DNA from 2 places in the Variovorax rhizosphaerae genome. Region 1 is predicted to be linked to the other one. Evidence: predicted binding sites of a transcription regulator. Region 1 holds the regulator's gene; the other holds the start of a gene.
The links. Region 1 encodes NrdR, which represses ribonucleotide reductase genes. Its sites were predicted from a motif close to CACNANATNTNGTG; they were not measured.
Positions count from the first base shown of each region.

Region 1 (15,756 bases):
ACCTCGCCACGCGCAGCGCGCAGTTCGTCGGCCCACACAGGCACGGGTGGCAGGGCCGCGGCGGCATCGTTGGCAGCGGCGACGGCTTGGGCCAACGCGGCATGGAAGGCGTCGGACACGCTCAGCAACTGCGCCCGCGAGGCTTCCAGTTGCGGCGCGAACTTGCCATCGAGGCTGGTCCAGTTGGCATCCGCGGCGATCTCGTCGGCCTGTTGCGTCCAGTGCGTGACGTCGCCGCGCAGTGCTTCCTCGGCCGCCTGCGCGTCCTTCCAGCCCTTGGTCGACAGCACTTCAAAGCGCTGCGCCAGCAGCACGGCGGCCTCGCGATGCACCTGCGCGCGATGCTGCAGGTCTTCGATGCCCTTCACGCGATCGGCGAGGCGGGCCTTGAAGCCAGTCAGCGGCTCGCGCGACAGCGGCGCGCCGGCCTTGGCCGCATCGCGCTGCCAGGCGAGCGCGTCGGCGATGTTGAGCTTGGGCTGGGCCAGCAGCGCCTCGGCCTTGTGCGCCCATTCGGCGGCAATGACTTCCTGCCCCTTGGCGCGGCGGATCTCGTCGAGCTTCTCGCGCACGGGCCGCGCCGCGCCCTTGTCGCGCCCGCTGAGTTCCTTGAACACATCCTGCAATTGCTCGGTCGTGGGCTGCCCCGCCAGCCAGTCGCGGATTCGCTGCGCGCGCTCGCCCGAGGTCGGGGCGGTGAAGGCGCCGCCGGTGAGCGTGTCGAGGGCCTGGATGTCGAGGGATTTGGTGCTTGAGGTCACGGGAACGGATGTCTTTGTCTTGAAAGAAAGGTGCGCGGAATTGCACCCGGCAAAGGGCGCCCGAATTCCGGCGAACCCCGCATTTTCACAGACCCGAGGGGGCCTGTCTGCGAGCAACTGTTTACGTGCGTGGCAATGAGGCTCTGAACAGTCTTCGCGCAGCGCGAAACTCGTTCAGAAACTCCCTATCGCATGTCGAGTTTGAGTTCCGCCCCCGGCTTGGATTCGCCCGCGCCCGCCTGCACACGCACCGCGCCAAGAAAAAGTCGCTCGGTCGGCACTTTCTGAGCGAGCAGGTAGTCGCGCACCTCGCCGCCGCGTTCCACGGCCAGTTGACGGATCACTTCCTCGTCGACCGGGATGTTGGTGATCATCAGGTTTTCCATGTCTGCGACGGGGAGGTCCCTGGCCAGGCCGACCATGTTGCGCGGCTTGGTGATGTCGGCGCGCTTGTAGATGGCTGTGAGCAAGTCGGGGTACTCAGCGTCGGTGACCGGCGACACCTCGGCAGCGTCCTTGCCTGCACGCACCGCGACGCGGCGCTTCTCAGCCTGGGTCAACTGGCGCAGGCGCGCCTTCTGGTAAGGAATGCGCTCCTGCTCCAGGCTGGCCGTGCCGCTCACGGTGAGGCGCAGGCCCGGCTTGTCGATCATGGCCTTGGCGATCTTGTCGAGGCTCTCCTTGGCTGCGGCATTCAAGGTCGCGCTACCGGGGTCGAACACGATCGAACTGCCATCGCCACCGCCCCCGCCGCCGCCTGTGAGAAGGGCGAACGGCGCCGTCGCGGCCTTCACGATCAGGTTGACGATGGCCTTCCAGATCAGTGGGCCGATGCTGAACTGCGGGTCGTTCAGCGATCCCCGCAGCGGCAGGTCAACGTCGATCACGCCGTTGCGATCGGCCAGCAAGGCAACGGCCAGGCGCACCGGCAAGGTTCGCGTCGCGCCGGGCACCTCGTCGCCGAACTGGAGCTGGTTCAGTATCAGCTTGTTGGTGGCGATCAACTGACCATCGGGCGCAATCTTGTAGTTGACGTCCATGCTCATCTTGCCGCGCTCGATGCCATGGCCGGCGTACTTGGCCGAATACGGGGAGAGGGGTGCCAGGTCCAGTTCGCGCATCTTGGCCGTGATGTCGAGTTCCAGCGGCTTGGCCAGGGGATTGAGCTTGCCTGTGATCTCGAGCGACGCGGTCTGCTGGGCCTTGCCGCGCAACTCCAGGTCGGCCAGCTCGGGCGAGCCGGTGCTGCCCTTGGGCGGATTGGACGAGAACGCGCTGAGCTTGCCGGTGAGTTCGCTCAGGTCCGCTGAATAGTTGGGCTTGACGAACAGGTCGGTGAAGTCGATCTTGCCGTTGACCAGGCTCATCGGGCCGAAATTGATGACCGGCTTCATGCCCGTGTCCTCCGGCTGCGCCGCGGCCACCGGCGCGGCAGACGTGGGTGCCGGTGCTGGCGCGCCACCGCCCACCATCAATTCGGCCGGCGGCGGTTCGCCTGTCGTGCTGCCCGGCGGCGTCCTGGAAGTGATCCGCACGCCACCGAACTTGCGCTGGGTGGTGGGGGTCGCCGGCTGCGGCGCGGCCGCCGCCTTCGCGATGCCCTCCTGCTCGCCCTTCTTCGTCAGGTCCTGCAGGTTGAGCCGCCCGGTCGGGTCAACGATCACCCGCGCGAAGAAATCCGTCAGCGAGGTTTCGCGCACGTCGACCCGGGGCGGTGTGCTGGGGGCCAGCGTCACCTGCAACCCGCGCAGGCCCAGCGTCTTCCAGCCGAGCAACTGGTTGTTCGATCGGTCGAATCCGGGGGACTGGGTCAACTGGACGCTGTTGATGCGAAGGTCATCCACCGCCAGGTCGCCCACCACTTTCGCGCTCATCCCGGCGAGCATCTGGGCATAGTTGACCGTGCCCCGATAGCTGGCGAACGCCCGACGCACATCGACATTGAGTGCGTCCGAGTAATAGGCCTTGAACGCGTGCACCGGAAAGCTACCCACCTCGAGACGGCCTTCCGCCGACACCGGCTTCAACACCACGTTGCCCTTATAGAGGAACTTGCCGGGGTCCGAGCGCCCGGCCCCGATGCGGCCGGACACTTCCAGCGGAGACGAAGTGGCGGTATTGGGCGCCAGCTTCTGCGCGCTGACCTTGAGCGCGGTGATCTCCACGGCCACGGGCGTGCTGGCGGCATCGTCGGCATAAGAAACCGCACCGCCATCGATCAGCAGATTGCCGATGGTCAGCCCCCATGGCCTGGTGTTCGGATTCGCCTTGGCCGACCCGGCATCCGTCGGCTTGGGCGCGGCAACCTTTGCGGCCTCCCCTGCGGGCTGCCCATTGCCGGAAGGCGTCTTGAGCCAGCGCTCGAACATCCAGCGCTTTTCCTTGTCGCGCTCGACACGCACCTTGGGCTGGTTGGCGCTGAAAGTGCCGATCGCAAGCGTGTGCTGCGTCATGTCCGCGACCGCATCGGTCAGTTCAAAGCGTCCCACGCTGGCCAACGCCGTCTTGCCCTGCGACAGCGCCAGGCCATCGATCGAGACCTTGTTCGCCTTGAACTTGAGCTCCGGCTGCGTCCAGGCGATCTCGACTTCACCGCCCAGCTTGCCGTCGAGCGTAGGTTCCAGGCTCTGCGCCAGATAGGGCGCCGCCAGCGACAGCGGCAAGGCCTCGACCTGCGCCTTGACCGTGGCCGCCTTGTCGGTGCCCTGGCCCTCGAACTTGAGCCCCGCCCCGCCGATGGCCAGGCCCCCGCTGAAACTCGCGGGTTTCTCCATGGGCCACTGGATTCCGGTGGCATGCACGCCCAGCCCGGTCATTTCGACCCCGGCGGCCGGCTTGACGGTCTCGTCATGCCAGCCGATGTTGCCGTCGCTGAGGGCGAACTTGTCGACCTCGATCTTCCAGGGCGTGGCGGCGGGCGCCTTGGGTACGGCGGCGGCGTCGTCCGCATCGGGTTTTGGCGCGGGCTTTTCTGGGGCGCCTGTCGCCGGATTCTTCGGCAGCAGGTTCAGCTTGCCGGCCGCATCGCGCGCCACAGCGAGGTTGGGCGCAACCAAGGCGATTTCCCCCAGATGAACCACCCGTTCCAACGGCCTGATATCCGTCAGCCCGATCGTCAGACTGTCGAAGGCCAGCAACTCGCGCCCCTCGCCATCCGCCACCCGAATCCCATGGGTCGCGACCGTGCCGGAAATCTTCAGGCCCGCGGTGGTGGCACGCTCGAAGTCGATCTTGACGTCGGCGTCGAGCGAACCCGCCTTCAGTTGCACCGGCATCCCGGCCGGTACATAGCCCAGGTACGGCACCAGGTCGAGCCCCTTGAACTGGATCTGCGCGTCGGTCTTGCGGCTCTCGGCGAAGGGCGTCGTCGCAGCGGCCGAATCGAACTTGCTGCCGTTGAAGGTGAAAGCCAGCTTGGGCTCCACCTTGGCCTCGCGCAGGGAAGCCAGGTTGCTGATGAACGGCACGTTCAGCACCAGGTCGCGCAGGGTGTGCTTGCGCTGGACGGCTTGGTCGTCGAAATCGACCGAGCCGCCATTCACCGCGATGTTGTAGATAGCAAAGCGCGGTGGCTCCCCTGGCGGCTTGTCGGGCGGCGTCGCCAGCTTGGCAATGATGTCGTCGATGTCGTAGTGGCCATCGCCCAGGTGCTTCAGCGCGACTGTCGGCTGGTCGATGGTCACCGCATCGACCACCGGCGCCAGGCGCACGATCGACTCCATCTCGGCATCGACGTAGATCCGCTTGATCGCCAGTTGGTCGCCCTTGCCGTCGGCCGTGGCGATGTGCAGGTCGTTCAGCGCCAGCTCCATGGTCCAGGGCTTGAAATCGATCTTGCCCACCGTGACCTGCCGCCCCAGCTTCGCGCTCGCGATGTTTTGCAACTGACTCTTGAGCAGCGGCGGAACCACCAGCCACGCCACCAGCCAGATCAGCAGAACAGTGAGCACCGCGACGATCACGCGTCGCACCCATTTGTTTTGTCTCAGGCCAGCAGCATTCATCATGGAGAAGTGTGCCGTAAAGCCACACGGGTTCCCAGAAACAAGAAAGCCCGGTGAGTCGACGCAGAGTCTCGTCACCGGGCCTGATGGCGAGTTCAAAACCCATGCCATCTTTTCGCTTGACCGGAAGTTGAATGGTTCCGGTCTCGCTGGCAGCAAGAGATTGCCACCGGGGGGTGCTTCCAACGTCGAACCGGGAGAAATCCCTCTGTTCTCGGCCTTTGGCGTAGCGCCTGACGGTTCAGGCACATTCACTTTAAGCGGTGGAATGGCCTTTGCAAATCGGTGTTTCAATCGCTTTCAGTGAGCCCTTTCTGACTACAGGCACGAACTTTCCTCAGGTCTTTTTTAGAATAAGACTACTAGACGATATTCTTGACCGGGTATTAGCCCATCCATAGAATTCGCTCAACCCTGCTGCACTCTTGCAGCTTGCAGTCTTTTGTACTCCGCCGCCGCGTGCACTCTTGCCACCGGCCCTATCAGGCGGCCGCGCTCCTCTCCCCTCTCGCGCGGAACCTGATACCAACCCCCAGCGACGGTACTGTCGACCTGGCCCGCTTCATGCGCGCCCGCGTTTCCGGTACCGACGACGAAAGGAAAAGCGATGAAACAGGCCTTGGCCTCCACAGCCCGCGGGCTACGGACCTTCTGGTCCGATGTGGCAGATGGCTTCTTTGAACTTACCCACAACGGCTTCGCGTTGATTGGACTGTCGATCGTGTTTGCCGCACTGGCGCTTCTGGCCCGGCCAGACCTGCGCGAATCTGGCGAGGCCCACCTGATGGGCTGGCTCCAGTCGCGCAAGCCCGTTGTAGCCCCCGAGCCGACCGACCTGCAACCGAATGCGATCGACCGCACCACGGCGGCAAGCCCTGGCGACCTGCCCAAACAGCAGGCCGCGGTGGCCTACTGGCTCAGCAAGAAGTACCGTGTTGCAGCGGAACCACTGAGTGCGCTCGTCGCCGAGGCTTACGAGATCGGCAAGCGCACCAAGCTCGACCCGACCTTGATCCTGGCCATCATGGCCGTGGAATCCAGCTTCAATCCGTTCGCCCAGAGCAGTGTGGGCGCCCAAGGCCTGATGCAAGTGATGACCCGCATCCATGGCGAGAAATATGAAAGCGCTGGTGGCACGCTGACGGCTTTCGATCCGATCACCAACATGCGCGTGGGCGTCAAGGTGCTGCAGGAATGCATTGCGCGCGCCGGGTCCGTCGAGGGCGGCCTGCGCCACTACGTCGGCGCTGCCAACCTGGAAGACGACGGCGGCTATGCCGGCAAGGTGCTGGCCGAGCATGCACGCCTTCGGCAGGTTGCCCAGGGCAAGGCCCCCTCCACGACCTCGAGCCGGAGCCTGTCTGTGGCCGAGCGGGGCAAGTCACCCGAACGCGGTGAAGGTGAGAAGTTCGCGATGCTGGAGAGCGGCTCCTGAGCCGCGGGTCTCTCGGCTACACTGGCGCGGTACGCGACTGGCGATAGGCGCAACCCTCCTGCAGGGTCCATGCGCTGACGTGGAATACCACTTGGGAGCGTACCGGCCGGCTTGCCGGACGTTCCGCCGTTCGCCTGGGCAGCCCTTGTTTGCATGAACAAGGAAATTTGTCTTCACAGGACTGCCATGTACCAACGCAACAATCTGGTCGAACAGACCGACCCCGAACTGTGGGCTGTCATCCAGGCCGAAAACGCACGCCAGGAACAGCACATCGAACTCATCGCGAGTGAAAACTACGCCTCGCCCGCCGTCATGGCGGCGCAGGGTTCGCAACTCACCAACAAGTACGCTGAAGGTTATCCCGGCAAGCGCTACTACGGTGGCTGCGAGCACGTCGACGTGGCAGAGCAACTCGCGATCAACCGCGTCAAGCAGCTGTTCGGCGCCGACGCAGCCAACGTACAGCCGCACTGCGGCGCTTCCGCCAACGAAGCCGTGATGCTGGCCTTCCTCAAGCCCGGCGACACCATCATGGGCATGAGCCTGGCCGAAGGCGGCCACCTGACCCACGGCATGCCGCTCAACATGAGCGGCAAGTGGTTCAACGTGGTGAGCTACGGCCTGGACAAGAACGAGGCCATCGACTACGACGCGATGGAGCGCAAGGCGCATGAGCACATGCCCAAGCTGATCATCGCCGGCGCCTCGGCCTATTCGCTGCACATCGATTTCGAGCGCTTCGCCAAGGTCGCGAAGGACGTTGGCGCGATCTTCATGGTCGACATCGCCCACTATGCTGGCCTCGTGGTCGCGGGTTGCTACCCGAATCCGGTGCCGCACGCCGACATCGTCACCTCCACCACGCACAAGAGCCTGCGCGGCCCGCGCGGCGGCATCATCCTGATGAAGTCGCAGCATGAGAAGGTCATCAACAGCGCGATCTTCCCGGGCCTGCAAGGTGGTCCGCTGATGCACGTCATCGCCGCCAAGGCGGTGGCCTTCAAGGAAGCGCTGACGCCCGAGTTCAAGACTTACCAGCAGCAGGTCATCAAGAACGCGCAGATCGTCGCCGAGACGCTGACCCAGCGCGGCCTGCGCATCGTGAGCGGTGGCACCCAGAGCCACCTGATGCTGGTCGACCTGCGCCCCAAGGGCATCACCGGCAAGGAAGCCGAGGCGGTGCTCGGCAGCGCGCACATGACGATCAACAAGAACGCGATTCCCAACGATCCGGAAAAGCCGATGGTCACCAGCGGCGTGCGCATCGGCACCCCGGCCATGACCACGCGCGGCTTCAAGGACGAGGAAGCCCGCGCCACGGCGCACCTGATCGCGGACGTGCTGGACAACCCGCGCGACGAAGCGAACCTGGCGGCGGTGCGCGCCAAGGTCGAGGCACTGACCACGCGCTTCCCGGTCTACCGCTGACCAAGACGACGGCGGGCCGCAGCTTGAAATGCCCATTCTGCAGCCACCTTGAGACGCAGGTCGTCGAGACCCGCGTGTCGGAAGACGGCGACTTCGTGCGCCGCCGCCGCCAATGCGGGTCCTGCGAGAAACGCTTCACGACCTATGAGCGGCCGGACGTCAACTTCCCGGTGGTCGTCAAGAAGGATGGCGGGCGTGCCGACTTCGAAGCGAGCAAGGTCCGCGCTTCGATGATGCTGGCGCTGCGCAAACGGCCGGTGACAATCGAACAGATCGACGACGCATTGCGACGCATCGAGCAAGAGTTGCTGGCGCTTGGCTTGCGCGAAATCGAGTCGAACAAGGTCGGTGAACTGGTGATGCGCGAACTGAAAAAGCTCGACAAGGTGGCCTATGTGCGCTTTGCGTCGGTGTATCGGAGCTTTGAGGATGTAGACGAGTTTCGACAGTTGTTGCGCGATATCTGACGGTAACCAAGAACGACATCTTTGTGAATTTGCCGACACAAATACACTAAATTGTCATAAGTTCGCCTAACGGCGCCGTTCGTCGGCGACAAGCCGCCGTCCAGCCCTGCTAACTTTCTAGCTACATTTGCGCCCGTAGCATCACGGGCGTGATCTCGCTTTTTTCCCAGCCGCATACCGGATTTGTTCGCGGAACCCGCCGCATGTCGGGGTTCACCGTGATCGAATTGATGATGGTCGTCCTCGTTGTAGCCATCGTGGCGACGCTGGCGTTGCCGAGTTTCAACGCCGTGGTCTCCCGCTACCGGGTTCGAACCGCCGTGGAGGACGTGACCGCGACGATCTACTTCGCTCGATCCGAAGCCATCCAGCGCGGCGGCGGAGTCATGGTGCAAAAGGCGACGGAGGCCGGGTGCACGACGCCCGAGGCCAGCGACTGGAGCTGTGGATGGCTCGTGTTCGCCGACCGCAATGGCAACAAGACCGTTGACAACGGCGAACTCCTGCAGTCAACACCCAGGCCTCGTGGCGTCACGGTCAAGTTGACCAAGAAATACGTCTCCTCGATGGGACTGAATCAGTGGGGTGAATCCAGCGCAGGCATGATCGGCGTCGCAATCAGCCCTTCCGGCGACGACGACGTTGCACTCAGCAACGTTCTGTGCTTGAGCGGCGGCGGCAGTCTGCGAGAGCTGAAGGGCGCCAGCAAATGCAGCTGAACGCCCAACGCATTTCGCAACGCCAAGGAACTCGGCAGCGCGGCGTGACACTGCTGGAGTCCCTGGTTTCGATCCTGATCCTGGCGGTGGGCGTGCTCGCGATCCTGTGGGTCCAGGTGCGTACGCTCGCAGAGACGCAAACCTCCGCACGACGCGCGCAAGCCGTCCGGGCCATTGAAGACCTGGGCGAGCGCATCAAGTCCAACCCCGACGCTTTCGCGCAGTTGAATGCTTACGTGGCCGACTGGGACATCGGCGATGCACCTGCAGCAGATTGCCGGGCCAAGGCGTGCACCACCGCCCAGCTTGCTGCCCGCGACCTCTGGGAATGGAAAACAGAAGTCGCGCAGCGGCTGCCGCTGGGCAAGGCCACGGTTTTCCTGTCCTCCGACGAGGACGCCAACAACAAGCGGCAATTGGGCGTGATGGTCGGCTGGCGGTCCAACGAACGCTCGGACGACAAGGGCTACCTCGCGCCGCTGGCCCAGCCCGCCCCCAGTGCTACCGGCACCCCCAGTTGCCCCACCGGCCTCATCTGTCACGTCGTGTATGTCCAGCCGTAGTCTTCTTGCGCACCCAAGGGCGGCGGCGCGCCGATCGCAACGCGGCGTCACGCTCGTCGAATTGCTGGCTGCGCTCGTCATTGGCCTGCTGGTGATTGGCGCTGCCATTGCCGCGATGCTGCTGTCGCGAAACAGTGCGGCGATGGTCACGGACGTCGCGCGCTTGCAGCAGCAGGGGTCGTATGTGCTGCGGCTGATCGGCATGCAAGCGCGTCAGGCCGGCTCATTGAACTTGACGAAGTCGTTCACCGAAGACAAGCGCGCGTTCAATGCAGATTTCAAGGGCTACAACAAATCGGGCTTCGCCGTGCACGGCCTGGAGGGCGCCAATGGATATCCGGACACGGTTTCATTCAGCACCCAGGCCGTGGACCCAGACGACGGCGCCGCAATCCCCACAGCCAAGGGCGCCGAGGACGCGGAGACGGAAGCAGGCGCCGTGGTCAATTTGGAGCAACGCGACTGCCTGGCCAACACGGCACACGATTCGCGCTTGGACAGCACCTTCTTTGTCGACGTCAAGGACAAAGGTGAACCGGGGGAAACGCGCGCCTTGAAGTGCAGCGGCTTGACAGACAGCCAACCCATCGTCACCAACGCTTTTTTTGCGGACCTCCAGGTCTGGTACCGCGTCAAGGCCTCGCCGACCACGATCCGACGCATGGACGCCAACGAAGTGCAGGCCGCCAACCTCTGGAATTCGGTGAGTTCAGTCGAGATCTGCCTCGACCTGAAGGGCACCGAAACCACCGGCGAGCAACCATCCAGGAACTACGTCAACTGCAACGGCGAGGACGCGCCGCACAACGGCGTCCTCCACATGCTGTTTCGCAACGTGTTCGATCTGCGGACCCAGCAGGGCGTCTCGTGAGCACGCGAATCAAGCGCCAGCGCGGAGTTTCCATGTTCATCGTGCTGGTCATGGTGATGCTTTCCAGCCTGCTGGTGATCTGGGCCTCGCGGACCGCGCTGTTCAGCGAAATGATCACGGGCAACGACAGCGACTACCAGCGCGCGTTCGAGGCCGCGCAAGCCATGGTGCGCGATGCCGAGTTCGACATCATGGGCACGTTGGCAGATGGCAAGACCGAATGCAGGAACGGCGCGGCCTATGTCGGCTGCCGGGAACTCGCCGGCGGAGTCTTCTTCCCCGTCGATGAGGCGGACTTCCAGAATCTTTCGGACACCTTGCGAACAGCGACACCCGCCTGCGTGCGCGGCATCTGCCTCGGCAACAACGGCAAGTTCCTGAACTCGAAAAGCGAGTTGGACGCCATGAAGGAGGTGGCGGCAACCTACGGCGCGTACACCGGCGCCAAGGCCACGGCCGCCAGCAACCCCCTCCTGATCACGAGCGCCGGCAAGGCGCCGCGCGCCTGGTACTGGGTCGAGGTGCTTCCCTACGACATCGGCCTGGCCACCAAGGGCGGACTGGCGCAAACGTACGCACCCGACGCCGACAGCCCGTATGTCTACCGCATCACGGCAGTTGCGAAAGGACTCAAGCCCAACAGCATGGCCGTCCTGCAAACGGTGTTCGTGCGAAAGCCGGTGGATTGATGAAGAAAACACACGTCTCCGCGTCGATCAGTTGCACTCTGCTGGTGGCCCTCGCGATGCTGTCGTCGCAGGCGGCGGCGGCGCCACTGCAATTCAGCACCGCCCCCGCCGGCACGAACTACAGGAAGCCGGCACCGAATGTCATCGTGTCAGTAGACGATTCGGAGAGCATGGGGAGCGCGGGCATGACGACCCTGCGCGCAGCATTGCTCGACACGTTCTCGCAATCCAACGTGCCGGATGGCGCCATTCGCCTGGCTTGGCAGTCGATGGCCCGCTGCTACACGATTCCGAGCGGCGGCGACTGCGATGGCAAGAACGAAATGCGTGTGCTGGACGCCTCGCACCGCGCGAATTTCGAGGCGTGGGTCAACACGCTCCAACCCGTTGGCTACACGCCGTCCCATCGGATGCTGTTCAACGCTGGCGAATACCTGCGCATGCCCCGCGGCGTCAAAAGTCCATGGGCGAGCGTGCCGGGACACGTGCAGGAACCGATGCTGGGATGCCGCAAGGCCTACAACCTCTTCATGACCGACGGGGGATGGAACACCCCATTCGGCAGAAAAGATGATCCCATCCCATGGGATGCCAGCAATCCGGTGGCTGCCGCGCAGATACAGAATGCCGACGGCACACCCCGCGTGCTAGGCGACGGGAGCACACCATATGACACGACGGTCGCCCAAACGCAGATCTACCGCGACGACTTGGGCGCTGGCATCTACACCGACAGCTATGGCTCTCACGTACTGCCAACCTTCTCGGACCTGGCCTTCCACTACTGGGCCACCGACCTGCAACCGGACTTGGAAAACAACGTGCCCCGACGCATCGCACGCGAAGGCAGCGAGACCTTCACGGACGGCGCACAGACGCGCACCATCACCGAGTTCTGGAACCCACGCAACGATCCGGCCAACTGGCAGCACATGACGCTGTACACCGTGGGATTCAGCGACGCCGCCAAGTGGAAAGATGTGGGGCTCGTGCTGGGCGACAGCACCTGGAGCGGTGACGACTACAACCGCCTGATGCTCGGTACGGCGACTTGGCCAAATCCGCTGAACTCGGATGCCGCCATCGATGACAAGAAGCGGAAACCCGAGTTGTGGCACTCCGCCCTCAACGCGCGCGGCAAGTTTGTCCCGGCGCCCACCACCGAGTCGCTGACCCATGCTTTCAAGGATGTCCTGAACTCGATCGCCGCCGATACGGGTCGTGCGCTCACTTCGCTGACCGGAAGCTCCGGATCTGCGAGGGCGGCATCGATGTCCTTCGAGGCTGGCTACTCTGCCGACGGATGGCAGGGTGAAGTCACGGCCTACACCGTCGCGGCAGGCACCGGTGCCGTATCGACGGCCGGCGCGTGGGGCACAGCGGTTGCCGCTGTGGGCAATACCCCCGCGAAGCCGGTGTCCACGGCGACGCTGATGGACGACAGCAGCTTCGATCCCGCGAACCGGCTCGTGCTGTCCCACAACGGCACTGAGGCTATCTCATGGGCTTGGGGCAATCTATCCAACGCGCAGAAGGCCATGCTCGACACCGGCAGCTCCGGAACCGACGGCAAGGGAATCGAGCGACTTGCCTTCCTGCGTGGCGACCGCAACCTGGAAGTCACGAACGGCGGGCCCTTCCGCAATCGCAAGTCGCGCCACGGCGACATCGTCAATTCAATGCTATGGGTGGCGCCGGGCAAACCCACCGGGACGTACACCGACGCCACTTACGTGGCCTTCAGGAGCGCCCGTGCGGCCAGGCCTTCCATGCTCTACGTTGGCGCCAATGACGGCATGCTGCATGGCTTTCTCGCGGCCGACGGCACCGAGAAGATCGCGTATGTGCCACTGGGCCTTTACGGCAAGTTGTCGCAATTGAGCTCACCCGCCTACGAGCACCAGTACTTTGTCGACGGCTCGCCGCTCTCGGGCGACATCAAGACTGGCGATGCCACCTGGAAGACGTACCTCGCGGGCTTTCTGGGCGCCGGAGGCCGGGGCTTCTTCGTCCTGGACGTGACCGATCCGGCAGCCTTTGCAACGGCCCGGCCCGGTGACCTGGTGGTGCTGGACAACACCGGCGCCGATGCCGACCCGGACATCGGGAGCATCTTCAGCCAGCCGGTCAAGGGGCAGGCCAACCCCAACGCGACGCAGCAGATCACCCAGCTCAACGATGGCCGCTGGGCGCTGGTCACCGGCAACGGCTACAACAGCCCGAACGAAAGGGCTGTGCTGCTGATCCAGTACCTGGATGGCAACAAGGCGTTGACCAAGATCATCGCGGGCCCCGCCGGCGGGAATGGCCTGGGCGCCCCCCGCCTGATCGACCTCAACGGCGACGGGAAGGCGGACATCGCCTATGCCGGCGATCTCCAAGGCCACCTCTGGAAGTTCGACCTCACCAGCAAGACCGCGGGCGAATGGAAGATTGCCGACTTCGACAACGCGCCGCCCGCTGTCAAGGTCCCGCTGTACACCGCACACGACGCTGCCGGGAAAGCGCAACCCATCACCGCCGCGCCAGTGTGGCTGCCGCATCCCGACGGAGGCCTCATGCTGGTGTTCGGCACCGGACGAAACCTGACAAACGGCGATCGGGGGGACGCTTCGCCGCAGACCCTCTATGGCATCCGCGACAGCACCGCCATCGAGCGCACTACCGCAAATGAGGTGATCCTGTCGAATGGAAATTCCGTGACCGACGGACGCATTTCCTTGGTCGCGCAGTCGGTCGGCGCAGAGGCCGGCACGTCAAACGCGACGGGCAACCGACTCTGGAGCCTGAGTGCCAACGACGTGAGTTTCGCAGCGCGCAAGGGGTGGTATCTCGACTTGCCCGTGGGGGGTGAACGCGTGGTGCAGAACCTCGATTGGTTCGACGGCCGGCTCGTAGACATCCTAAGCACCATTCCGAACGTTGGCGGCGACACGATGGCCGAGACCTGCGGTCCGACCATGGTGAACGGACAGAGCTACCTCACCACCTTGAACGCCATCACTGGCGGCGCCCCGAGCTCGCAAATCTATGGCTACACCGCAAGTGCCGATGCGGTCGATGCCCCGAAGACTGCTTCGCGCATCGAATCGTCGCTGCGCTACGCAGTGAGGACGGACAAGAAGGTCATCAGCGTCTGTCCTTCCGGCCAGTCCTGCGACGGCAGGGATCGGCTGGTGAAGATCAGCCTGCGGCCGAGTTGGCGACAGTTGCGGTGAATGCGCCGATGAGAAATCGCTCGCGTGAACGCGGCTTCACCTGATCGAAGTGATGATCGTGGTCGCGGTGATCGGCATCCTGAGCGCCATCGCGCTGCCCAGCTACCAGGAGTACATCCGCCGCGGCCATCGTGCCGAGGCGCGCGCCGGGTTGCTGCAGGCCGCCCACTGGCTGGAGCGGGTGGCAACGGCCCGGGGCACCTACCTGACAACCGACGAGGCTGCCACGAATTTTCCGGCGGCACTGCAGGAAGTGCCATCCAAGCGCTATGCCATCAGCCTCGAAGCCACGGATGCGCAGGGAGCTGGCTACACTTTGACGGCGACTCCGCAAAATGGCCAGGCCGGCGACAAGTGCGGCGCGTTCACATTGACGCAAGCCGGCGCACGCGGCCTGTCAGCGACGACCGCGTCCGCCGAATTGGTGACAGACTGCTGGAGTCGCTGAGCACAAACGGGCCCCGCGCTATCTTCATACCCCGATCACTCCTCCATGCCCTTTGACGCGAAAAAGATGGACAAGGCGCTCGCGCTGGCAAGCGCGGCACAAGCCAATGTTTCACCCAACCCCGCCGTCGGCTGCGTCATTACCAACAGCAAGGGCGAGGTCATTGGTCAGGGGCAAACCCAGCCCGTGGGAGGGCCGCATGCCGAAATCATGGCGATTCGCGATGCGGCGGCGCGTGGCCATTCGCTGGTCGGCGCGACGGCGTACGTCACGCTGGAGCCCTGCTCTCATCACGGACGGACCGGCCCCTGCTGCGATGCACTGATCGCCGCCGGCATCCGGCGGGTGGTCGCCTCGATCGCAGACCCCAACCCGCTGGTCGCAGGCGAGGGCTTCGCCCGGCTGCGTGCGGCAGGCATGGAGGTGCATGTCGGGCCGGGCGGCGCCGAATCGCGCGAACTCAACATCGGCTTCTTCAGCCGCATGATCCGCAAGACGCCTTGGCTGCGAATGAAGGTCGCTGCCTCGATCGATGGCAAGACGGCCCTCGACAACGGCGTGAGCCAGTGGATCACCAGCGAAGCCGCACGCACCGACGGACACGCTTGGCGAGCGCGGGCAAGCGCCGTGCTGACTGGCGTGGGTACGGTGCTGGAGGACAACCCTCTGCTCGATGTGCGATTGGTCGAATCGGGTCGCCAGCCCCACCTTGTGATCGTCGACAGCCAATTGCAGACGCCGCCCGAGGCGCGGCTGTTCCTGCCCGGCCGATCCGTCTGGATCTATGCCGGCGCAAGGTCGAACCCCGAGAGGGAAGCGGCGCTCAAGGCGCGCGGCGCCACGTTGACGCACCTGCCCAACCCGAATGGCAAGGTCGACCTGGCGGCCATGCTGGCCGATCTCGCTCGACGCGAGATCAACGAATTGCATGTCGAGGCTGGCCACAAGCTCAATGGCTCGCTGATGCGCGATGGGCTGGTCGATGAGTTGCTGGTCTACCTAGCGCCGAAATTCATTGGCAGCGGCATGGGGATGGCCAGCCACGTTCACGCCGAGGGGCCCTTGACCGAGCTTGCCGGCGCGCTGCCGCTTGAGTTCCGCTCCGTCGAGATGCTCGGTCCCGACCTGCGCATCGTCGCCCGCGCGAGCG
Region 1 covers NZ_JBBKZT010000015.1:118,897-134,652, forward strand. The annotation lists gene WKW82_RS27925 (DUF349 domain-containing protein) at 1-761, opposite strand, end outside; gene WKW82_RS27930 (DUF748 domain-containing protein) at 947-4,765, opposite strand; gene WKW82_RS27935 (lytic transglycosylase domain-containing protein) at 5,373-6,200, shown strand; ZMP/ZTP riboswitch at 6,224-6,347, shown strand; gene glyA (serine hydroxymethyltransferase) at 6,387-7,631, shown strand; gene nrdR (transcriptional regulator NrdR) at 7,655-8,098, shown strand; gene WKW82_RS27950 (GspH/FimT family pseudopilin) at 8,302-8,817, shown strand; gene pilV (type IV pilus modification protein PilV) at 8,808-9,380, shown strand; gene WKW82_RS27960 (PilW family protein) at 9,367-10,251, shown strand; gene WKW82_RS27965 (pilus assembly PilX family protein) at 10,248-10,940, shown strand; gene WKW82_RS27970 (pilus assembly protein) at 10,940-14,158, shown strand; gene WKW82_RS27975 (type IV pilin protein) at 14,211-14,606, shown strand; gene ribD (bifunctional diaminohydroxyphosphoribosylaminopyrimidine deaminase/5-amino-6-(5-phosphoribosylamino)uracil reductase RibD) at 14,652-15,756, shown strand, end outside.

Region 2 (15,756 bases), on a different contig from region 1:
GTCGCGGCGCAGAAGAAGGAAGCGTGGCAACGCGCCGCCGAACAACGCCGCCTCGCCTTCATGGCGCTGACCCTGCTCAGCACCGTGATCGCCGCGACGCTGTTCGCCAACATCCAGCCCGACTACGACAACGTCTGGCTCGAATACGGCCAGATCGGCCTCTACGCGCTGCTGTCAGGCTGGGTCGTCACCGGCTTCGTGACCGCGCTCATGGGCTTCTACGTTTCCGTGCGCGGCGACAAGCATGCGCTGTCGGTCAAGCAGGTCGCAGGCCATCCGATGAACCCGGAAGCCCGCACCGCGATCATCATGCCGATCTGCAACGAGGACGTGGCCACGGTGTTCGCCGGGCTGCGCGCCACCTGCGAATCGGTCGCCTCCACCGGCAACGCGAAGCACTTCGACGTGTTCGTGCTGTCCGACACCTACAACCCCGAAACCGCCGCCGCCGAACGCGCCGCCTGGGAAGACCTGCGCGCCGCGCTGGCCAACAACCCGAGCCAGCCGCAGGTCGAGGTCTACTACCGCCTGCGCACCCGCCGCACGCACCGCAAGGCCGGCAACGTCGCCGACTTCTGCCGCCGCTGGGGTAAGGACTACCGCTACATGGTCGTGCTCGACGCCGACTCGGTGATGAGCGGCGACTGCCTGAGCTCGATGGTCAAGCTGATGGAAGCCAACCCCACGGCCGGCATCATCCAGACCGCGACGCAAGCCATCGGCCACATCACGCTGCACGCCCGCGCCCAGCAGTTCGCCTCCCGCGTGACGGGCCGCCTGTTCACGCTCGGCATGCAGTTCTGGCAACTCGGCGAATCCCACTACTGGGGTCACAACGCGATCATCCGCGTCAAGCCCTTCATGGACCATTGCGCGCTGGCCCCGATCAAGGGCACCGGCGGCATGTCGGGCGGCATCATGTCGCACGACTTCGTCGAAGCCGCGCTGATGCGCCGCGCCGGCTACCACGTGTGGCTGGTGTCCGACCTGGTCGGCAGCTACGAGCAGCAACCGCCGGACCTGCTGGCCGAACTGACGCGTGACCGCCGCTGGTGCCAGGGCAACCTGCAAAACGCCCGCCTGATGGCCGAGCCCGGCATCCACCCGGTGCACCGCGCGATGTTCGTGACCGGCACCATGGCCTATGTCTCGGCCCCGCTGTGGCTGGCCTTCCTGACCCTGGGCACCGCGCTCTGGCTGAGCGGCACCAGCCTGCTGGGCCAGTGGGACGTGCTGCCCGCGGAACTCGCCGGCCTCTGGGTCTGGACGCTGTGCCTGCTGTTCCTGCCCCGCGTCCTCGGCATCGCAGCCGTGATGATGCGCGGCGAGCAGCACCAGTACGGTGGCCTGTGGGGCCTGGTCAAGAGCGCCACGCTCGAAAGCACACTCGCCATCGTGCAGGCCCCGGTCCGCATGATCGCCCACTCGCTGTTCGTGGTGGTCGCCCTCACCGGCCTCAAGCTGGACTGGAAGTCGCCTCCGCGTGAAGCCGCTGCGGTGCCGTGGCGCGATGCAGCCTCGACGCTGGCGCCGATGAGCCTGGTCGTTGGCGCGCTGGCCCTGGGCATTGCGCTGATCGATCCGAGCGCGCTGGTGTGGCTGATGCCCGTCGGCCTGCCGCTGCTGCTGGCGATTCCGCTGACGGTGTTGACCAGCCAGATCGGCCTGGGAACGAGCCTGCGTGAACGTGGCTTCCTGCTGATCCCGGAAGAGTCGCGCTCCCCTGCCGTTCTGCGCCGCGCGTGGAAGCATGCGGTGCGCCTCGCACGCCCTGCACTGACAGGCGCCTGATGCGCTGAAGGCACGACAACAGCGCAAGAAGCCGGCCCTGGGCCGGCTTTTTTCATGGTGCGCGCACGCAGGCGCAGTCCAGCGGCGCCCACGGTCTACCACGTGCAGACCTCAATGCGACAAAGCCTGCCTGCGCACCCTTGGTGGCCCCGCCCGCAGCGCCGAAGGCGCATTGCGGCGGACCTAGCTAGAACGGCAGCTTCGGCCCGCCACCCCCGCCCATGCCCGGCATGCCCTTCATGCCGCCCATGCGCTTCATCATCTTCATGAGGCCGCCGCCCTTCATCTTCTTCATCATCCCCTGCATCTGCTCGAACTCGTTGAGCAGCCGGTTCACCTCCTGGACCTGCACGCCGGCGCCAGCCGCGATGCGGCGCTTGCGCGTGGCCTTCAGCAGTTCAGGCTTGCGGCGCTCCAGCGGGGTCATGCTGTTGATGATGCCTTCCTTGCGGCGGATGTCGCGCTCGGCACGGGTGAGGTCGGCTTCGGTCGCCTTGGCGGCCATCTGCGAGGGCAGCTTGTCCATGATGCTGGACAGGCCGCCCATCTGCTTCATCTGCTGCAACTGGCCGAGGAAGTCGTCCAGGTCGAAACCGCCGCCGCTCTTGACCTTGTTGGCCAGCTTCTGCGCCACCGCGACGTCGACGCCGGCCGTGACCTGCTCGACCAGCGCGACGATGTCCCCCATGCCGAGGATGCGGCCCGCATGGCGCTCGGCGTCGAACACTTCCAGCCCGTCGATCTTCTCGCTGGTGCCGGCGAACTTGATCGGCACGCCGGTCACCTGCCGCACCGACAGCGCCGCACCGCCGCGCGAATCGCCGTCGGTCTTGGTCAGGATGATGCCGGTCAGCGGCAGTGCGTCCTTGAAGGCCTTCGCGGTGTTGACCGCGTCCTGGCCCTGCATCGCGTCGACCACGAACAGCGTCTCGACCGGGTTCAGCGCCGCATGCAGTTGCTTGATTTCCGTCATCAGCACTTCGTCGATCGCGAGGCGGCCGGCGGTGTCGACCAGCAGCACGTCGAAGAAGTGGCGGCGCGCGTGGTCTATGGCGGCGCGGGCGATGTCGAGCGGCTTCTGGTCGGGCGTGCTCGGGAACCATTCGGCGCCGGCCTGCTTCGTCACCGTCTTCAGCTGCTCGATGGCCGCGGGGCGGTACACGTCGCCCGACACGGTCAGCACCTTCTTCTTGCGCTTCTCGATCAGGTGCTTGGCCAGCTTGGCGGTGGTGGTGGTCTTGCCCGCGCCCTGCAGGCCGGCCATGAGGATCACCGCCGGCGGTTGCGCCGCGAGGTTGATGTCGGAGACGCCCTCGCCCATGGTCGCGGCCAGCTCGCGGTTGACGATGCCGACCAGCGCCTGGCCGGGCTTCAGCGAGCCCAGCACTTCCTGGCCCAGCGCCTTTTCCTTGACGCGTGCCACGAAGTCGCGCACCACCGGCAGGGCCACGTCGGCCTCCAGCAGCGCCATGCGCACTTCGCGCAGCATGTCCTGCACGTTGGCTTCGGTGATGCGGGCCTGGCCGCTGACCTGCTTGACGAGGCGCGAGAACTTTTCGGAGAGAGCGTTGGCCATGAAGGGATGCCTTGTTGCCCGCTGCCGCGGGCCGATGGAAGACGAAAGAAACCCGAGCAGTATCGGCGAGCCGCTGGCTGCGTGGAATGCCGTTGGACCGGTCCAGCCGGCCCACGGTGCCGCACCCGGCGAGGGACAGTGACCGCCACGTCGAGGGCGATGCCGCGGCTGGTAACAATCTCCAGCGCATTAAACTCGGCTGATGATTTTAGCGAGCCCCTCCCCGCTCGGCGTGGCACTGGGCATCGTCGCTGCGTCGGCCTATGGCGTGACCGCGGTCGCGGCCTCCCGGCTCGGCCGCTCGGCCACACAATGGCTGCTCATCCTTGCGTGGGTGCTGCACGCAATTGCGCTGGTGCAAGGCCTGGCCGGTGCGCAGCCCCGCTTCGACTGGGGACCGGCGCTCTCCGTGACGGCATGGCTGGTGCTCACGGTCTATGGCATCGAGAGCCGCATGTACCCCCAACTCACCGTGCGCCGCGCACTGGCCGTGCTGGCAGCCGCAACGGTGCTGGTGGCCACCTTCTTCCCGGGCAAGCCGCTCGATGTGTCCGCATCGCCGTGGCTTCCGCTGCACCTGGCGCTGGGCATTGCGTCCTACGGCCTCTTCGGGGCGGCGGTGGTGCATGCCTGGCTCATCACGCGCGCCGAGAAACAGATCCGCCGCGCCAACGACCCCGAGGCCGGCGTGCCGCTGCTCACGCTGGAGCGGCTGACCTTCCGCTTCGTCACCGCCGGCTTCGCGCTGCTGTCGGCCACGCTGCTGGCCGGCTTCTTCTTCAGCGAGACACTTTATGGCCGCGCATGGAAGTGGGACCACAAGACCGTGCTGTCGGTGCTGGCCTGGCTCTGCTTCGCGGTGCTGCTGGCAGGGCGCGCACGCGTCGGCTGGCGCGGACGCACGGCGCGGCGCGTGCTTTACGCGGGCGCGGCGCTGCTGGTGCTGGCCTATGTGGGCTCGCGCTTCGTGCTTGAAGTGATGCTGGACCGCGTCGCATGAAGTACTTGATCGTACTGTTCGTCGTGGCGCTGGCGATCTGGCTCTGGCGTCGCAATCGCCCCGAGGAAATGGAAGAGGCCGCGCGCGCCGCCAAACCGGCCGCCGCGCCTCGGCGCGTGGGTGAACCGCAGGAGATGGTGCGCTGCGCCCATTGCGGCCTGCACCTGCCGGCCAGCGATGCCATCGCCGGGCCCGGTGGTGGCGTCTATTGCAGCATCGCCCACCGCCAGGCCGCGGCCGAATGACCCCGCCGCCGCCCTGGTCGCGCGGCGAGCCCGGCGGCGAATGGGGCAGCCTCGACACCGCGCCGCACATCGACAGCCCGGCGCTGCAGCGCCTCTGGCGCGGCTTCATGACCGCGCGCAGTTTCGTGGCCCTCGTGCTGGTGATGCTGCAGGGCGTGAGCGTCGGCATCAGTCCTGCCATCCCGCCGGCCGCACTGATCGTCTCCATCCTCTACCTGCTCGCGGTGCTCGGCGCTGCGCGCTACGTGCGCTTCCATCCACCCATCCGCGGCTTCCGTGGCGCCTGGCTGGCCTCGATCGGCATCGACCTGGCCACCTTTACCGCGCTGCAGATGGTGCAGTTGCCGGGCAGCATCAACTACACCCCCCTGTTCGCCTTGCCGGTGCTGATGGGAGCGGTACTGGGCACTGCATCGGTCGGCCTCGGCACCACGGCCGCGGTCACGCTGCTGCTGCTGGGCGACGCGGGCTGGCAATGGCTCGATCATGCGGGCGACCCGTCGACACGTTTCCTGCAGGCGGCACTCACAGGCACCGGCCTGTTCGTGGTGGCGCTGCTGGCGCACCAATTGGCGTTGCGGCTGGCGCGCGAGGAAGCGCAGGCCCTGCGCAGCCGCAGCACCGCACAGTTGCATGCGCAGGTGAACGAACTGGTCATCGAAACCCTGAGCGAGGGCGTGCTGGTGATTGATGCCGATGGCCGCGTGCATTCGGCCAATCCGGCGGCCGACGCGATATTGGGCCGGGGCCTGGCATCGATGGCGCTGCCTTTCGAACTCGCTGCGCATCCGGCATGGCAACCGCTGGCAGGGCTGGCCGACGAAACCTTCTCGCAGCGCCAGCCGCAATCCCAGGAGATGCCGATCGCGCAGGTCGGTGGCGCGCCGCGCGAAGTGCGGGTCCGTACCCGCCTGACGCCGGCCACCGACCGGCGCATCGACAGCCTGTGCGTCATGTTCCTGCAGGATCTGCGCGAACTGGAAGCGCGCATCCGCACCGAGAAGCTGGCCGCCATGGGCCGCATGTCGGCAGCGGTGGCGCATGAGATCCGCAATCCGCTGGCCGCCATCACCCAGGCGAGCGCCCTGCTCGGCGAGGACCTGGTCGATCCTTCGCACCGCCAGCTCACGGCCATGGTGCAGCAGAACGCGCAGCGCCTGGCACGCATCGTCGATGACGTGCTCGACGTCTCGCGCGCGCGGCAGCAACGCTCGCTGCCGCTCGGCGACCTGGTCGCGCTGGACACCACGGTGCGCACGCTGGCCGAGGAATGGGTGCGCCAGACCCGGCGCCAAGGCGTGCTGCTGGCATTGGATGCCGTCGGGCGCGACGTGCGCTTCGAAGTCGAGCACCTGCGCCGGATCCTGGTCAACCTGCTCGACAACGCGGCGCGCTATGCGGGCGATCGCGACGGCTCGATCCAGGTGACGACCGCGACCGGCGCCCGCGGCCGCGCCACCCTGCAGGTGTGGAGCGACGGCATGCCGCTGGAGCCGGCGGTGCAGCGGCACCTGTTCGAACCCTTCTTCTCGTCCGAAAGCCGCTCCAGCGGGCTGGGCCTGTTCATCTGCCGCGAACTCTGCGAGCGGCACGGCGCCACCATCGGCTACGAGCGTCGGGCGCTCTCTGCAGCCGGGCCGGAAGGTAACGAATTCTTCGTCGTCTTTGCCTCCGCCGAAAGACGCGGCTGACACAATAGCGGCGTGAGCACCCACCACCCCACCGCAGTCCTGCCGGCGCAGATCCTGGTCGTCGACGATGAACCCGACCTGCGCACCCTCTACGAACTGACCCTCCTGCGCGAGGGCTATCGCGTCGAAGCGGCGGGCAGCTTGTCGGAGGCCTGGGAGCACCTCGACGCCGGGCGCTTCGATGCGGTGATCACCGACATGCGGCTGCCCGACGGACTCGGCATGGAAATCATCCAACGCATCCAGAAGGCCCAGCGCGGCGAGCGCTGCGTGGTGATGACCGCCTACGGCTCGGCCGAGAACGCCGTCGAGGCGCTCAAGGCCGGCGCCTTCGACTACCTCACCAAGCCGGTCGACCTCAAGCAGTTCCGCGCGGTGGTGGCGTCGGCCGTGCAGCGCCAGCCGCAGGTGGCCGTCCACGTGGCCAAGGCAGCCCTCCCTGCGGCCATCCCGTCCGCACTCATCGAAAGCCGCACCCTGCCGCCGACCGCGACACTGGGCGACCGGGCGCTCGAACGCCTGGTCGGTGAATCGGAGCCGATGCGGCTCATCAAGTCGCACATCGCCAAGGTCGCGCGCGGCATGGCGCCGGTGCTGGTGCGCGGTGAGTCGGGCACCGGCAAGGAGCTGGTCGCGCGCGCCGTGCATGCCTGCAGCCAGCGCAGCGACGGACCCTTCGTCGCGGTGAATTGCGGCGCCATCCCCGAAAACCTGCTCGAGGCTGAATTCTTCGGCGCGCGCAAGGGCTCCTACACCGGCTCCGCGGCCGACCGCGACGGCTACTTCCAGGCGGCGCGCGGCGGCACGCTCTTCCTGGACGAGATCGGCGACTTGCCGCTGGCCATGCAGTCCAAGCTGCTGCGCGCGATCCAGGAGCGCAGCGTGCGGTCCATCGGGTCCACGCAGGAAGACACGGTCGACGTGCGCATCGTCAGCGCCACCCACAAGGACCTGCATGCCGAAGTGCAGGCCGGCCGCTTCCGGCAGGACCTGTTCTACCGCCTGAATGTGATCGAGATCGCGGTGCCGCCGCTGCGCGATCGGCGCGAAGACCTGCCTGCGCTGTGCAACGCGCTGCTGTCGCGTATCGCGCAGGACGCCGGCATGCCGGTGCCGCGCCTGACCGCCGATGTGATCACGCGCCTCGCGGGCCATCCGCTCGAAGGCAACGTGCGCGAACTCGAGAACCTGCTGCACCGCGCCGTCGCGCTCAATGACGGGGACGAACTGCACCTGGACTTCATGAGCAGCGGTCTCGCGCCCCTCGAGGCGCCCGCCCTGCCCTTGCCCGCCACGGCCGTGGCGGCCCCACCCGCGCGCGAACGCCCGGCGCCACGACCCGCAATGCCTTCAGACCTGCAGTCCTACCTCGACCAGCACGAGCGTGAAGTGCTGGTCCGTGCGCTGCAGGAAAGCGGCTTCAACCGCACCGCCGCAGCCGCGCGCCTCGGCCTGAGCCTGCGCCAGATCCGCTACCGCATCGCCCGGCTCGGCATCAGCACCCCGCACGGCGACGACGGCGGCGTTGGCACGCTGGACGACGCCGGATGAATGCGGCATCGGACGCCAGCCTCTGGCAGGCGGGCTGGTACCGATTCGCCCGACGCCTGGAGTCACCGAACTTCGGCCCCCGGCCCGCGGGCGCGCAGGTCGACCTCATCGTGCTGCATTCGATCAGCCTGCCGCCCGGTGTCTATGGCGGCAATCACGTGCAGGAACTCTTCACCAACCAGCTCGACTGGGACGCCGATCCGTACTTCGGCCGAATCCGCGGCCTGGCAGTCTCCAGCCACTTCTACGTGCGCCGCGACGGCGAGTTGTGGCAGTTCGTGAGCTGTGACGACCGCGCATGGCATGCCGGCGCCTCCAGTTGGCGCGGTCGCGACAACTGCAACGACGACTCGATCGGCATCGAGCTCGAAGGCCTGGAAGGCCAGCCCTTCGAAGAAGCGCAGTACGAGACCCTGTCCAGCCTGTGCCCGGTCCTTGCACAGCACTACCCGGTGGCCTTCATCGCGGGCCATGAGCACATCGCGCCGGGCCGCAAGCAGGACCCGGGCAGCGGCTTCGACTGGCGCGCCTTGCAAGGCGCATTGGCCTGGCCCCACACGATGTTTCCTGAAAGCACCATGGTCCGCTGAATTTTCTCAATCGCGATGACGGCGGCGATGGACCGCGTTCGAGGGCCATCGCGCAGCAAAAATCACCGCCCGCGTCCAGGAACCATGCGGGCTGCAGGCCCAAATCGCCCCGCAACCCGCACCAATACTGGACCGTGAGAAAGTAGCCCAGCAACCACGGGCGCTCCGGTGCAGGATGCCGAAAAACCCGTGCAACGCGGCGCTTGAGATTCACAAAAAGCACTACATCTAGTGGCTTGTAGGCCCCCGGGACACTAGATATAGTGCCCCCTCGGCCGGATCAACGCCGCTACAAACTTCTAACAATCTTGCGGCGCACGCCCGGCTCGCATGCCCCCAGGCGCCGCTCGCCACAACAACAGTCGCCAACCGAGGAACCGAATGCAGACAGCACTGAACACCCCCGCCACGCCCCGCCCCTCGTCCTTCACCCAAGCCGGCGCCAGCAAGCGCGATGTCGCCGGCCCGCTGTCGGCGGATGCGCTCGCGCATTACCAGATCATCCGCCGCAACGGCGCGGTGGTCTCGTTCGAGCCCAACAAGATCGCCATCGCGATGATGAAAGCCTTCCTGGCCGTGCATGGAACCCAGGGCGCGGCTTCCGCCAGCGTGCGCGAGACGGTCGAAGGATTGACCCAGGCCGTGGTGCGCGCGATGGTGCGTTCACGTCCGGGCGGCGGCACCTTCCACATCGAAGACGTGCAGGACCAGGTCGAGCTCGGCCTGATGCGCGGCGGCCACCATGAAGTCGCCCGCGCTTACGTGCTCTACCGCGAGCGCCGCACGCGCGAGCGCGCCAGCCAGAACGAGCCGGCAGCAGCAGCCGTCGTGCCCACCCTGCATGTGCTGGACCGCGGCGAACGCGTCGCGCTCGACATCAACGAACTCAAGGGCCTGATCGAATCGGCCTGCGAGGGCTTGGGCGCCACCATCACGGCCGCGCCGATCCAGGCCGAGACGATGCGTAACCTCTACGACGGCGTGCCGCTCGACGAGGTCTACAAGGCTTCCATCCTGGCGGCCCGCACGCTGATCGAGAAGGACCCCGACTACACCTTCGCCACCGCCCGCCTGCTGCTGCACACGATCTTCCGCGAGATCCTGGGCCGCGAAGTGGCGCCGGCCGAACGCGCCACCGCCTACGCCGACTACTTCCCGCACTTCATCAAGAAGGGCGTCGAGAACGAACTGCTCGACGAGAAGCTGCTGCAGTACGACCTGGTCAAGCTCGGCGGCGCACTCAAGGCCGAACGCGACCTGAAGTTCGACTACCTCGGCCTGCAGACGCTGTACGACCGCTACTTCCTGCACGTGCGCAAGGCGCGCATCGAACTGCCGCAAGCCTTCTTCATGCGCGTGGCCATGGGCCTGGCGCTCAACGAGATCGACCGCGAAGCTCGCGCCATCGAGTTCTACGAAGTGATGTCCTCCTTCGACTTCATGTCGAGCACGCCCACGCTGTTCAACAGTGGCACGCTGCGCTCGCAACTGTCGAGCTGCTACCTCACGACCGTGCCCGACGACCTTGACGGCATCTACGAGTCGATCAAGGAAAACGCGTTGCTGTCGAAGTTCGCCGGCGGCCTGGGCAACGACTGGACCCGCGTTCGCGCACTCGGCAGCCACATCAAGGGCACCAACGGCGAATCGCAAGGCGTCGTGCCTTTCCTCAAGGTCGTCAACGACACCGCCGTCGCGGTGAACCAGGGCGGCAAGCGCAAGGGCGCCGTCTGCACGTACCTCGAAACCTGGCACCTCGACATCGAGGAGTTCCTGGAACTGCGCAAGAACACCGGCGACGACCGCCGCCGCACGCACGACATGAACACGGCCAACTGGATCCCCGACCTGTTCATGCGCCGCGTGATGGAAAAGGGCAACTGGACGCTGTTCTCGCCCTCCAACGTGCCCGACCTGCACGACCTGTTCGGGGCTGAATTCGAAAAGGCCTACGTCGCCTACGAAGAGAAGGCCGCGCGCGGCGACATCAAGCCCTCGCGCACCATCCCGGCCACCGACCTGTGGCGCAAGATGCTGACGATGCTGTTCGAGACCGGCCATCCCTGGATCACGTTCAAGGACGCCTGCAACGTGCGCTCGCCGCAGCAACACGCCGGCGTCGTGCATTCGTCCAATCTCTGCACCGAGATCACGCTCAACACCAGCGACACCGAAACCGCCGTGTGCAACCTCGGCTCGGTCAACCTGCTGCAGCACTTGAAGGCGGCACCCGCCGGCTCGACCGGCGGCTCGGTCCTTGACCAGGCCAAGCTCAAGCGCACGATCTCGACCGCGATGCGCATGCTCGACAACGTGATCGACATCAACTACTACGCCGTGAAGAAGGCGCGCGACTCCAACATGCGCCACCGTCCGGTGGGCCTGGGCCTGATGGGATTCCAGGACGCGCTGTACGAACTTCGCATTCCCTATGCATCGCAAGAAGCCGTGCAGTTCGCCGACGAGTCGATGGAAGCCATCTGCTACCACGCCTACTGGGCCTCGACCGAACTGGCCAAGGAACGCGGCAAGTACTCGAGCTACAAGGGCTCGCTGTGGGACAAGGGCATCCTGCCGATCGACACGCTCGACCTGCTCGAGAAGGCACGTGGCGGCTATGTCGAAGTGGACCGCTCGGCCACGCTCGACTGGGACGCACTGCGCCAGAAGATCAAGGCCGACGGCATGCGCAACTCCAACTGCGTGGCCATCGCACCGACCGCGACCATCTCCAACATCATCGGCGTCGATGCCTCGATCGAACCCTGCTTCGGCAACCTGTCGGTCAAGTCGAACCTGTCCGGTGAATTCACCGTCATCAACCACTACCTGGTGCAAGACCTCAAGCGCCTGGGCCTGTGGGACGACGTGATGGTGATGGACCTCAAGCACTTCGACGGTTCGCTGCGTCCGATCGACCGCGTGCCGCAAGACATCAAGGCGCTCTATGCGACCGCCTTCGAGGTCGAGACCACGTGGTTGGTCGAGGCTGCATCGCGTCGCCAGAAGTGGATCGACCAGGCGCAGTCGCTCAACATCTACATGGCCGGCGCCTCGGGCAAGAAGCTCGACGACACGTACAAGCTCGCATGGCTGCGCGGTCTCAAGACCACGTACTACCTGCGCACGCAGAGCGCCACGCATGCCGAGAAATCGACGGTGCAATCGGGCCGCCTGAACGCCGTGTCATCGGGTGGCGATGCCACGCCGAAGATGAGCGCACTCGAAGCCGCGGCACTCGCAGCGCAAGCGCAGATGAATGCGATCCCTGCCACCGACATCGCGTTCTGCGGTGTCGATGACCCGACATGCGAAGCGTGTCAGTAATCGTTGTGTGAAACGCGCGGCATCGACTCACAAAAGTCGATGCTCGCGAGCAACATAAGAACAAGATAATTGAAGCGCGATGCGAACGAGCACTTTGCATATCACATCGTTGCTCACATAATTTGAGCACTGGATTTTTCTATGTTGACCTGGGACGAAGAAGTCAAGCCCTCCTCATCGAAGGACATGCAACAAGGTTTGCAGCACTCCACGAATCACGGCGCACCAACCGGCCGCTCGATGGAAGTCCCGACTCCGCAAATTCCCCAAGCCGCTGTCCACACCGCGACGGCATCACGCAAGCTTGATGACGGCGCAAGCATTCCGGCACGCATGACAGCAGCAACTGTTGCCACCCCGGTGCCCGCCGCCCGCCGCGTTCGTGCCGCAGACAAGCGCATCATCAACGGCCAGACCGACGTCAACCAGCTGGTGCCCTTCAAGTACAAGTGGGCCTGGGAAAAGTACCTCGCCACCTGTGCCAACCACTGGATGCCGCAAGAGGTGAACATGACGCGCGACATCGCGTTGTGGAAGGACCCGAACGGCCTCACCGAAGACGAGCGCCGCATCGTCAAGCGCAACCTCGGCTTCTTCGTGACCGCCGACTCGCTGGCCGCCAACAACATCGTGCTGGGCACCTATCGTCACATCACAGCACCCGAGTGCCGCCAGTTCCTGCTGCGCCAGGCCTTTGAAGAAGCGATCCACACGCACGCCTACCAGTACATCGTCGAGTCGTTGGGCCTGGACGAAAGCGAGATCTTCAACGCGTACAACGAAGTACCGTCGATCCGCGAGAAGGACCAGTTCCTGATCCCCTTCATCGAGGCCATCAGCGACCCGCACTTCCACACCGGCACGCACGAGACCGACCAGACGCTGCTCAAGTCGCTGATCGTCTTCGCCTGCCTCATGGAAGGCCTGTTCTTCTACGTCGGCTTCACGCAGATCCTCGCGCTCGGTCGCCAGAACAAGATGACCGGTGCTGCCGAGCAGTACCAGTACATCCTGCGCGACGAGTCGATGCACTGCAACTTCGGCATCGACCTGATCAACCAGTTGAAGCTCGAGAACCCCGGCCTCTGGACCGCAGAGTTCAAGGCCGAGATCAAGGCCCTGTTCCTCAAGGCCGTCGAACTCGAATACCGCTACGCCGAAGACACCATGCCCCGCGGCGTGCTCGGCATGAACGCATCCATGTTCAAGGGCTACCTGCGCTACATCGCCAATCGGCGTGCACAGCAAATTGGCCTTGAGACACTCTTCCCGAACGAAGAGAATCCGTTCCCGTGGATGAGCGAAATGATCGACCTGAAGAAAGAGCGAAATTTCTTTGAAACCCGCGTGATCGAATACCAGTCGGGTGGTGCTCTTTCCTGGGATTGAGACGTTCACAGAACAACAATGCATTCAAGAATTGCCATCGGCGCACATCGCACCAGAGAGTGCGGCGACTGACAGGCGACGGTGTTCATGGTGCTGGAGCTTGATATCCAACACCATGAATCGCTTCACGTTCACAAGCGGACGCGGAGTGCTTCAAGAGGTTGATTTTTCAACTTGATCAAGGAGAAAGAAATGGCAACTGCAAAGAAAGCGCCGGCCAAGAAGGCCGCTGCGAAGAAGGCTCCGGCGAAGAAGGTCGCGGCCAAGAAGGCACCGGCAAAGAAGGTCGCGGCCAAGAAGGTCGTCGCGAAGAAGGCACCGGCAAAGAAGGTCGTCGCGAAGAAGGCGGCCCCGGCGAAGAAGGCCGCTGCCAAGAAGGCACCTGCGAAGAAGGCCGCCGCGAAGAAGGCGCCGGCGAAGAAGGCCGCTGCCAAGAAGGCACCTGCAAAGAAGGCTGCGGCCAAGAAAGCCGCGAAGAAGCCTGCCGCCAAGAAGGCTGCGAAAGCACCCGCCAAGGCCGCCGTCGCCCCTGCCCCTTCGGCACAGACGACGCTGAATCCTCAAGCTGCCTGGCCGTTCCCGACGGCCAGCAAGCCCTGAGTCATTCAGAGGCCCTGATCGGCGAAGCCCGGCATCGCGAGGTGTCGGGCTTTTCTATTTCTCTCGTGCTTGAGACGACTTTGCAATCAAGCGCGGTACGACGCGGAGCGCCATAGGTAGTTCGGCAGTTCGGCAGTGCGGCAGTGCTGTCGCATGACAAGCCCATCCAACGCCGCTGCGCGCTTGAAGGCAATGTCGCATGAGATAGTCGTGCATGAAAAAACCGGGAGGGCCCTCGCACTGCAGCACCCATGGCCCCGCACTGCTGGCGATGCTGTGCCGCTCCCGGCAGGGAGGGACGCCGCCGGTCAGAGGCCGAGCTGCTGGCGGTCCACCGTGTAGTTCTGCGGGCCGCGCTGCGCAACCTTGAGCGCGCCGATCTGGTTGCCCAGCACCGCGCACTTGGCCAGCGGCCAACCCTGCTCCAGGCCGAACAGGAGCGCGCCACGCCATGCATCGCCGCAGCCCGTGGGATCCACCACGACCGCCGGCTTGACCGCCGGGACATGCGACATGACCCCATCGATCCAGACCTCGCATCCATCGGCGCCCAGCGTGACGACCAGACCTTGCACGCGGCGCGAAATGTCCGCACTGCTCCACCCAGTGCGCTCGCTCAGCATCTTGCCTTCGTAGTCATTCACCGTGACCCAGTCGGCTTGTTCGATGAAGTGCGACAGTTCGTCGCCATTGAACATCGGCAAGCCTTGCCCCGGATCGAAGACGAAGGGAATGCCGGCGACCTTGAACTGCTCGGCATGCTGCAGCATCCCGTCGCGCCCATCGGGCGAGATGATGCCGATCTTCAGGTCCGGGCGTGCCGCGATGTGCGTGATGTGCGCCTGCTGCATGGCGCCTGGATGGAAGGCCGTGATCTGGTTGTTGTCGCGGTCGGTCATGATCATCGCCTGCGCCGTGTAGGCATCGTCAACGGCGCGGATGAACTCGGTGCCGACGCCCAATTCATCGAGCCGCGCGACATAGGCGGCGCCATCGCTTCCCACCGTCGCCATCGGCAGTGCCTTGCCGCCGAGCGCATTGAGGCTGTACGCGATGTTGCCGGCGCAGCCGCCGAAGTCGCGCCGCAGGCCGGGCACGAGAAAGGACACGTTCAGGATGTGCAACTGATCGGGGAGGATCTGGTCGGCGAACCGTCCCTCGAAATTCATGATCGTGTCGAACGCGAGGGAACCGCAAATCACTGCTGCCATGTAGGAGCCCCAAGGTGTTGGAAGGGTTGGAACGACAAGCGCGATGCGCTCAGATCAGAAGCTGGGGCTTTTCGAGGGTGCCCGTGCAGTGCGCCAAAGGGTATCCGCTTCAGGCGCAAGGCACAGCCATGGTTCGGGCCATGGCGAGCATTTGCAATGACGAGCAGAGGCCTTTTGGCGCGATGAGCAGGCATGATGGAAAGACGCTCAGCCTCTCAAGGATAGAAGGCCAGCACCCGGTAGCCGGCAACCGGCGACAGCCCGGCAGCGTCGGGGCGGGTGAGCGCAAGCGGCAATGATGCGGCGTGCTCCGCCTTGGCGCCGAGCACCGCGGGCGCGCCGAAGTCGGCCGGCATCAGCACGCGCCGCAACGTGGTGCGCTCCTGCGTGTCGAGCAATGACAGTTCGACCGCCGGCATGGCCAGCGGCATCGTCGCGCTGTTGCGGAGGGTGAAGTCGAGGCGATAGCCGTCGCCGGTCTTGTCTTGGGCAAATGAGGCACCGTCGATGGTGATCGCGCTGATCTGTCGGAGCGGCGATATCTGGCAGGCCATGAGCTTGCACAGCACTTCAAGCGCAGGCCGCAGCGAAGGCTCGCGCGCGACCAGCGCATCGCGTTCGTGGCGCGCCCATTGCAGCGGGAGCGCGGCGACAAGGAGGATCAGCGCGACGCTGACAAAGCGACCCGACCCGCGCTCGCTTCGGGCCGCCGCGGGCGTTCGCGCGAACGGCGGCAGGGCCGCTGCCGGATCGCAAGGCGCTTCGATGATGCTGGCGGAGGTCAC
Region 2 covers NZ_JBBKZT010000003.1:457,996-473,751, forward strand. The annotation lists gene mdoH (glucans biosynthesis glucosyltransferase MdoH) at 1-1,791, shown strand, start outside; gene ffh (signal recognition particle protein) at 1,979-3,367, opposite strand; gene WKW82_RS08715 (cytochrome C assembly family protein) at 3,570-4,367, shown strand; gene WKW82_RS08720 (PP0621 family protein) at 4,364-4,612, shown strand; gene WKW82_RS08725 (two-component system sensor histidine kinase NtrB) at 4,609-6,303, shown strand; gene WKW82_RS08730 (sigma-54-dependent transcriptional regulator) at 6,316-7,854, shown strand; gene ampD (1,6-anhydro-N-acetylmuramyl-L-alanine amidase AmpD) at 7,851-8,444, shown strand; gene WKW82_RS08740 (ribonucleoside-diphosphate reductase subunit alpha) at 8,826-11,771, shown strand; gene WKW82_RS08745 (ribonucleotide-diphosphate reductase subunit beta) at 11,913-13,160, shown strand; gene WKW82_RS08750 (histone H1-like DNA-binding protein) at 13,353-13,760, shown strand; gene WKW82_RS08755 (carbohydrate kinase family protein) at 14,069-14,971, opposite strand; gene WKW82_RS08760 (zinc-ribbon and DUF3426 domain-containing protein) at 15,187-15,756, opposite strand, start outside.
Region 2: a site for NrdR is predicted at 8,697-8,710, ahead of WKW82_RS08740 (ribonucleoside-diphosphate reductase subunit alpha). Genes of this name have one in related genera too.